Linked DNA regions of Geotalea uraniireducens. The protein of the gene in region 1 interacts with the protein of each later gene in a pairwise test. Links are inferred from orthologs where the notes say so. Each region holds a gene or a part of one and is shown in the gene's direction. Other genes may lie near its edges.

Evidence for each region.
Region 2: the proteins of secD (region 1) and pheT interact in binary tests that used the Escherichia coli proteins (3 or more experiments, as listed by UniProt). The link is inferred for Geotalea uraniireducens from one-to-one orthologs.

The regions. Positions count from the first base shown.
Region 1 is NZ_AP027151.1:3,316,895-3,322,916, reverse strand. Bases 2,856-5,797 are described here. They hold secD (protein translocase subunit SecD), read left to right. Parts: upstream 2,856-3,496; coding sequence 3,497-5,098; downstream 5,099-5,797. Other genes in these bases: secF (protein translocase subunit SecF), read left to right, coding at 5,109-5,797; yajC (preprotein translocase subunit YajC), read left to right, coding at 3,128-3,454; tgt (tRNA guanosine(34) transglycosylase Tgt), read left to right, coding at 2,856-3,063. Outside these bases: QMN23_RS15525 (SpoIID/LytB domain-containing protein), read left to right, coding at 1-814; tRNA preQ1(34) S-adenosylmethionine ribosyltransferase-isomerase QueA, read left to right, coding at 822-1,853; more of tgt, read left to right, coding at 1,936-2,855; more of secF, read left to right, coding at 5,798-6,020. UniProt on the Escherichia coli protein: Part of the Sec protein translocase complex. Interacts with the SecYEG preprotein conducting channel. SecDF uses the proton motive force (PMF) to complete protein translocation after the ATP-dependent function of SecA.
Region 2 is NZ_AP027151.1:2,265,898-2,268,912, forward strand. It holds pheT (phenylalanine--tRNA ligase subunit beta), read left to right. Parts: upstream 1-309; coding sequence 310-2,721; downstream 2,722-3,015. Other genes in the region: pheS (phenylalanine--tRNA ligase subunit alpha), read left to right, coding at 1-260; QMN23_RS10520 (integration host factor subunit alpha), read left to right, coding at 2,820-3,015.

The DNA.
Region 1 (6,022 bases):
CCTCGACATCTCGCCTCTCGACAAGGGGCTGCTGGTGGTGAACGAACTGCCGCTGGAAGAGTACCTGGTCGGCCTGATCAACTGCGAGATTTCGTCGCTCTGGCCCATGGAGGCCATCAAGGCGCAGGCGGTGGTGGCGCGGACCTACGCGCTGTATCAGAAACAGGCCCGGGCCAACGCTCCCTATCATCTGGAGTCGTCGGTTCTCGACCAGGTCTACGACGGCTGCGAGATCGAGGACAGCCGGGCTGCCCGCGGGGTGAAGGAGACCGCCGGCGAGGTGCTTACCTACGATGGCCAGCCGATCCAGGCTTTCTACCATTCCAGCTGCGGCGGCAGGACCGAGGTGCCCGAAAACGTCTGGGGAGTGAAGCTCCCCTATCTGCGGAGCGTGGATTGCGCTTACTGCTCTGCCAACCCCGCCAGCCGTTGGGAGCAGACCATCCCGCTGAAAAAGCTCGAATCGCTGCTCCGCGCTGCCGGCGTCAATGTGCAGGGGCTGCGCGATATCCGGGAAGGGAAGCGGAACGACAGCGGCCGGCTGACCGAGCTGGCGTTTGTCTCGGCCCGGGGGACGGCCACCGTGCCGGCGGTCGCTTTCCGCAAGATCGTCGGCTATACCGTTATCAAGAGCACCAATTTCACCGTGCGGATTACCGGCGATGCGGCGGTCTTTACCGGTCGGGGGTATGGCCACGGCGTCGGCCTCTGCCAGTGGGGGGCAAAGCAGCGGGCCGCCGACGGTTTCTCTTACCGGGAGATCCTGAGCTATTACTATCCCGGTGCCCGGCTGGAAAAATTCGATGACCGGTAGCCAACCGTTGCTCGTCGCCGATTTCGATTACCCGCTGCCACCCGAGCTGATCGCTCAGGAGCCGTTGCCGGACCGGGCCGCCACCAGGCTGATGACGGTGGAGCGGGCGACCGGTGCCCGCGGCGAGATCCCTTTCCGGGAGATCGTCGAGCGGTTCCGCCCCGGCGACCTGCTGGTGATCAACGATACCCGGGTGATCCCGGCCCGACTGCACGGTCGCAAGGAGAGCGGCGGTGCCGTGGAGGTGTTTCTGGTCCGACGCCTGGCCGCTGCCGGTGAGGTGTGGCACTGCCTGCTGCGCTGCTCCAAACGGCCCCGGCCGGGACTGCTCATCCGGCTCGCCGGCGAGGTGACCGCCGAAGTGCTCGGCCCCGGCGAGGGGGAGACCTGGGCGGTTTCGTTCAGCCCGCCGGCAGGGTTCGACGAGTGGCTCGACCGCAATGGCGCCATGCCGCTGCCGCCCTATATCCGCCGCGCGCCGGCCGTTGCCGACCGGGCACGTTACCAGACGGTCTTTGCCCGGCACCGGGGTGCGGTGGCAGCACCGACCGCCGGCCTTCACGTTACCCCCGAGCTGCTGGCCGAACTGGCGCAGCGGGGGGTGGTGGTTGCGCCGCTGACCCTTCACGTGGGGCTGGGGACCTTTCTCCCCGTCCGGGTCGAGGAGGTGGCGGCACACCGGATGCACCGGGAACGGTATCTGATTCCCGAAACGACGGCCGAGGCGATTCGGCAGTGCCGAGTTCGCGGCGGCCGGCTGGTTGCCCTCGGGACCACGGTCTGTCGGGCGTTGGAGTATGCCGCCGCGGCTGACGGGACGATCCCGGCCGGGGAGGGCGACGCGGATATCTTCATCTATCCCGGCTATCGGTTCAAGGCGGTCGACGCCCTGATCACCAATTTTCATCTGCCGCAATCGACCCTGCTGATGCTCGTTTCGGCGTTTGCCGGCAAGGAGCTGCTCTTCGCCGCCTATGCCGAGGCGGTAGCGCGGCGGTTTCGTTTTTTCAGCTACGGTGACGCGATGTTTATCTATTAACCGGCTCACGGCGGGGCGCCGGGGACTGACGAGAGTCGCTCCCGTGACGCATGCTCCGGTGGCTTACCCCTGGTAGGTGTATTTGGCAGCGATTGATTTCAAGGTAATCAGACAGGATGGCCGGGCGCGGCTCGGTTCTTTGGCAACAGCGCATGGGACGATCGAAACGCCGATCTTCATGCCGGTCGGCACCCAGGCGACGGTGAAGGCGATGACTCCCGAGGAGCTCACCGGCATCGGCGCCCAGATCATCCTCGCCAATACCTATCATCTCTATATCCGGCCGGGACACGAACTGATCCGCCGGCTGGGCGGGCTGCACCGTTTCATGCACTGGGACCGGCCGATCCTGACCGACAGCGGCGGCTTCCAGGTCTTCAGCCTCAACGAGCTGAGCAGGATCACCGAAGAAGGGGTCAAATTCCAGTCCCATCTGGATGGCTCGTACCATGTCATCACCCCCGAAGGGGCGGTTGCCATCCAGGAGGCCCTCGGCAGCGACATCGCCATGTGCTTCGACGAGTGCACCCCCTATCCGGCGACCCGCGAGTATGCCCGGAACTCCCTGGAACGGACGACCCGCTGGGCCTGCCGATGCCGGGCGGCACAGCAGCGGCACGACCAGGCGCTGTTTGGCATCGTTCAGGGGGGGATGTACCGTGACCTGCGGGAGCAGAGCGCGGCGGAGCTGCGGGAGATCGGTTTCGACGGTTATGCCCTCGGCGGCCTGTCGGTCGGCGAGGAAAAGGAACTGATGTACGAGGTGATGGAATATGCCGCACCGTTCCTGCCTGACGATCAGCCTCGCTACGTGATGGGGATCGGCGCGCCGGAGGATCTGGTTGAGGCGGTCTGGCACGGCTTCGACATGTTCGACTGCGTGATGCCGACCCGCAATGCCCGGAACGGGATGCTCTTTACCTCCTTTGGTCGGGTGAATATCAAGGGCGCAGCCTATGCCGAGGATTCGGGACCGGTCGATCCTGAGTGCGACTGTTATGTCTGCCGTAATTTCAGCCGGGCGTATCTCCGTCATCTCTACCGGTGCGGCGAAATCCTTGCATCTCGGCTCAATACGTACCATAATCTCCACTATTACCTGGCGCTGATGGGACAGATCCGCCAGGCGGTGGCCGCGGGCCGCTTTGCCGAGTTCCGCCGCGAGTTTTATTCCAAGAGGCAGGGCGTACAATCGTTTGACGGCGCGTAGGAAGTTCCTTCGCGCCGCCTGCGTTACACTTGCTTTGTTATCATTAAACGTCGGAGGTAATTCAATGTTAGGACTTGCATTTGCCATGGCAGCACAGCCGGGAGGCGGGCAACCCGCCGGGGCGCAGTCGGCGATCATGAACATCGTGCCGCTGATCTTCATGTTCGGGATTTTCTATTTCCTGCTGATCCGGCCCCAGCAGAAAAAGGCCAAGGAGCACCGGTCGCTTCTGGACGCCCTCAAAAAGGGTGACCAGGTGGTGACGGCCGGCGGTATCCATGGCAAGATCTCGGCAATCGACGGTGATGTGGTCATGCTGGAAATCGCTTCCGGGGTCAGCATCAAGATCACCAAGGGCTTCATCGCCAGCATTTCCAAGACCGACAAGTAACGGCCCCACTTCGGGGACGACCGTTCGAAAGGAGCTTCGCGCATGTCCAAGGGGCTAACTTGGCGCTTCAGTCTCATTGCGCTCTTCATCATCGTTTCGCTGCTCTACCTGACCCCGACCCTGGTTTCTCCCCTGCCGTCCTGGTGGTCCGGGGTCCTGCCCAAGGACAAGATCCATCTCGGCCTCGACCTCCAGGGGGGGACCCACCTGGTGCTCGATGTGGAGACCCAGAAAGCCGTGGAAGGGACGCTCGATCTCATCGGTACCGATCTGGAGGACGTCTTCAATTCCAAGACGCTCCGCTATAAGAAGATCGGCCGGATCGGCGGTGATCGGGTCGGGATGACTTTCTATGACAAGGGAACCGCCGAAGCGGCCCAGAAGCTGATCAAGGACAAGTATCCGAACATGGAGCTCGTTCCCCCCTATGATGACGGCGGGTTTGTCAGCATCCAGCTGAAGATGGGCGACAAGGAGATTCAGGAGCGCAAGGACCGGGCCGTTGCCCAGGCGCTGGAGACCATCCGCAACCGGATTGACCAGTTCGGCGTCTCCGAACCGGTAATCGCCCGGGAAGGGCAAACCCATATCGTCGTTCAGCTCCCCGGGATCAAGGATCCGAAGCGGGCCATCGAGCTGATTGGCCGGACCGCCCGCCTGGAGTTCAAACTGGTGGACGAGACGGTGAATGCCGCCACTGCCACCCCGGGGACGATCCCCGAAGATGACGAGATCCTGGTCGAGAAACGGACCGATCCGACTACCGGCGCCGTCACCGAGACGCCGCTCGTCGTCAAGAAGAAGGCGATGATCACCGGCGACCTGCTGACCGATGCCCAGGTCCGGATCGATTCCCAGTTCAACCAGCCGTACGTTGCCATCGAGTTCAACTCGACCGGCGCCCGGCTCTTCGATCAGGTCACTGCCGCCAATGTCGGCAAGCGCTTCGCCATCGTCCTCGACAACACCATCTACTCGGCGCCGGTGATCCGGGAGCGGATTTCCGGCGGCAGCGCCCAGATTTCCGGTTCGTTCACCGAGAAGGAAGCCTCTGACCTGGCGATTGTCCTGCGGGCCGGTTCGCTCCCCGCGCCGGTCGATATCGTCCAGAACCTGACCGTCGGTCCCTCCCTCGGCCAGGACTCCATCAACAAGGGGCTGATTGCCGGTCTGGTCGGGGTGGCGCTGGTCGTCATCTTCATGGCGATCTACTACAAAATGGCGGGGCTGGTGGCCGATTTCGGGATGGTGCTGAACGTACTTTACCTGATGGGGGCGCTGGCAGCCCTCGGTGCGACGCTCACCCTGCCGGGCATCGCCGCCATCGTCCTGTTGATCGGGATGTCGGTCGACTCGAACGTGCTGATCTTCGAGCGGATCCGCGAAGAACAGCGGCTCGGCAAGCCACCGAAAGCGGCGCTTGATTCCGGTTATGACAAGGCGTTCCTGACCATCATGGACTCCCACGTGACCACCCTGATTACGGCGGCGGTGCTCTTCCAGTTCGGCACCGGGCCGGTCAAGGGCTTTGCGGTCTCCCTCAGCCTGGGGGTCATCATCAACCTCTTCACTGCCCTCGTCGGTACCAAGGCGATCTTCGACTTCGCCCTGTTGCGCCTGCGGGTCAAGCGACTGAGCATCTAGGGGGAACGTCATGGAATTTATCGGCAAAACCACAATAGACTTCATCGGCAAGAAGAACATCTCGTTCGTCATTTCTTCGATCATCGCCATTCTCGGGATCATCGGCATCATCCAGATCGCCCGCGGTGCCGCCAACATGGGGATCGACTTTTCCGGCGGGACGGCGGTCCAGCTTAAATTCGCCCAACCGGTGCCGATTCAGGAGGCCCGGGCGGCTTTGGCCAAGCACAACCTCAAGGAAGCCAACCTGCAGGAGATCAAGGAAGGGAACAAACTGCTGATCAAGGTCGGGAAAACGGCCGCGGGCCAGCAGGGGAAAGCCGCCGACGCCATCGAGAACGCCTTCCGCCAGGAACTGCCGGGCAACCAGTTTGTCGTGGAGAGTTCCAGTGAAATCGGTCCGGCGATCGGCGACAAGCTGCGCCAGGACACCCTGGTGGCGGTGATGATTTCAATGGTCGGAATCGTTATCTACATTGCCTGGCGGTTCGATTTCCAGTTCGGCATCGGGGCGCTGGTCGCCACCATGCATGACGTGCTGGCGATGTTCGCCGTCTTCTTCGTCCTCAACAAGGAAGTCAACCTGCTGTTCATCACCGCCGTGCTGACCATCGCCGGCTATTCGCTGACCGACACGGTGGTTGTCTTCGACCGGATCAGGGAGAACCTGCACAAGAATACCAAGGATTCCCTGACGAGTATCTTCAACGTCAGCATCAACGAGGTGCTGTCGCGAACGATCATTACGTCGCTCACCACCTTCCTGGCAGCCGGTTCGCTGTTCTTCTTCGGCGGCGAAGTGATCCACGACTTCGCTCTGGCCCTGCTGATCGGGATCGCTGTCGGCACCTATTCGTCCGTCTTTGTCGCCAGCCCGATCGTCGCGGTGTGGGAAGGGCGCACCAAGGCGAGCAAGGCATAAAG
Region 2 (3,015 bases), 1.1 Mb from region 1 along the record:
AGCCGAGCGCCGAAGTCGATATTGCCTGTGTCATGTGCAAGGGCAAAGGATGCCGGGTCTGTAAGCAGAGTGGATGGCTGGAAATTCTGGGAGCGGGCATGATTGATCCGGAAGTATATCGACATGTGGGCTATGATCCGGAATCTGTTTCGGGTTTTGCCTTCGGCATGGGCATTGAGCGTATCGCCATGCTGAAATACGGGATTGGCGACATGAGGCTGCTATTTGATAACGATGTACGTTTTCTGGGCCAATTCTAACCGCAAATCTCTCAGTGAAACACAACTACAAAGTGGATAGTGTGAAATTATGATAGTTACCTATAACTGGCTCAAAGAATTTGTCGATTTCGAACTGCCGTCTGCCGAATTGGCCGATCTTTTGACGATGCTCGGTCTGGAAGTTGAGGGAATAGAGCACGTAGGAAGCGGGCTTGATGACGTCGTTGTTGCGGTAGTCCAGGAAAAGAACAAACATCCCAATGCGGACAAATTGTCACTTTGTCAAGTCAATGACGGGACTACGACCTTCACGATTGTTTGTGGCGCACAGAATTTCAAGACTGGCGACAAAGTTGCCCTTGCCCGGATTGGCGCCGTACTTCCCGGCGATTTTAAAATCAAGCGATCAAAGATCAGGGGCGAAGAATCATGCGGGATGCTTTGTTCCGAAAAGGAACTTGGCCTTGCTAACGAATCGGCCGGGATCATGATCTTACCGGAAACAACCCCGCTTGGGGGGCCGGTTTTTGATGCGCTTGGCCTCAAAGATACCATTTTCGAGATTGGCTTGACACCGAACCGAGCCGATTGTCTCAGCGTAATCGGGATTGCCCGCGAAATCGCCGCAAAACTCGGTAAGTCTGTTAAATATCCGGAGATCGCTATTAACGAGTCAGCGACCGATGTGCAGTCACTGGCAAAAGTTATCATCAAGGATCCCGATCTGTGCCCGCGCTACACGGCTCGGCACATCGGCGGCTGTACGATCGGTCCGTCTCCCGCGTGGCTTGTCAAACGACTGGAAGCGGTCGGACTGCGTTCCATCAACAACGTTGTTGATGTGACGAATTACGTACAAATGGAGTATGGTCACCCGCTCCACGCCTTCGACGCCGATTTTCTTGCCGATCGTTCGATTATTGTCCAGCGCGCCGGAGAGGGGGAGTGTTTTCTGACTCTCGATGGCCAGGAACGCCCCCTGACTACCGCCGATCTGACCATTCGGGATGCCGAAAAGGCAGTAGCGCTTGCCGGGATCATGGGGGGGAGAAATTCTGAAATTCAGGATACCACGGTTAATATCCTGCTGGAGAGTGCGTATTTTTCTCCCTCCGCGATCCGCAAAAGCGCCCGCAGACTCGGGATACACACCGAATCCTCACACCGTTTTGAGCGTGGGGCCGACATAAACATCCTGCCACGGGCGCTTGACCGGGCAGCTGCACTGATCGCCGAACTTGCCGGTGGGGCTGTTGCGGCAGGGGTTATCGATGTCTACCCGCAGCAGATCGCACCACGAACGATCCCATTCCGCATTGACCGTTGCACTTCGTTGCTTGGCATTTCTCTGAGCAGCGCCGAAATGACCCGACTCTTGGAAAGTCTTGAGATGGTCGTCAAGCCTGATTCAGAAGCCAATGGTGTTTTATTGGTTACCGTCCCGTCGTTTCGCGTCGATGTGGAACGCGAAATCGACCTGATCGAGGAAATCGCCCGACTGAACGGATATGACAAGATCCCGGTAACCATGCCTAAAGCCCGGGTTCTCTCTGACCGTCCGTCCTCCCACTTACGTCTCGAACGGCAACTCAAGTCGCTGATGACCGGTCAAGGTTTTAATGAAGTGATCACCTTCAGCTTCATGGCTCCCGGCCATCTTGACAAAATTCGTCTCGATAGCGAAGATCAACGGCGCACAGTCGTGAAGCTCCGCAATCCGCTTGTTGAAGAACAGTCGGTTATGCGAACCACGCTTCTCCCTGGTCTTCTGGAGACTACCGCCCGCAATCTGAATTATCGCTCACTGGACCTGAAGATGTTCGAACTTCGGAGGATTTACCAACCGGTAGAAGGGGCTGAACTCCCCCATGAGCCTCTTTACCTGGGGGGGGTGTTGACCGGAAAACGATTCACCGACGGGTGGAACCAGAGCAATGAATCGCTTGACTTTTACGATGTCAAAGGAGTTATCGAGAATATCTTCGCGTCATTTAGGTTTTCGGGAATATCCTACCGGCAAGAAGTCATCCAACACTATTATCACCCGGGCAAATCATGCTCCGTTTTCCACGGCAACGAATTACTCGGCTCTTTTGGTGAAATCCATCCGGATGTGCAAGAAAATTTCGCGATATCACAACCGGTTTTCTATTTGGAGCTGAATTTCGAAAAATTAGTTGCCTTGCATAATGAGAAAGTGACCATTGTGCCTCCTTCGCGGTTCCCTGATTCGTACCGCGATATTGCCATGCTGGTGGCTGAAGAACTGCCAGCAGATTCTATCACTGATAGCATTTACGGGCTAAAAATTGGTGAAATAGAGCAGGCAATGATCTTTGACCTGTACAAAGGTCCAAATATTCCTGACGGATACAAGAGTATCGCCGTCAGAGTGCGTTATCGTTCCCGGGAGAAGACTCTCAACGATGATGAAGTTTCATCGCTGCATCAGCGGGTTGTAAGCAATCTGCAAAAGAAGCTGGATGTCTCGATCAGGTAAAAACAGGTTGATTATATCGACTCGCTGTGATATAAAACCAAGCGCCTTAGGTAAGCGAATTTAGTTGAAAATAATGCAATAAACACTGAGGGATATGTATGACCAAGGCCGATATTGTTGAGCAGATTTATGAAAAGGTGGGGTTCTCGAAAAAGGAGTCTGCAGATCTCGTCGAGCGTGTTTTCGGCTTGATCAAGGAAACCTTGGAGCAAGGCGAGAAAATTAAAATTGCTGGATTCGGCAATTTTGTGGTTAAGGAAAAAGCTGATCGTCGCGGACGCAACCCCCAGACCG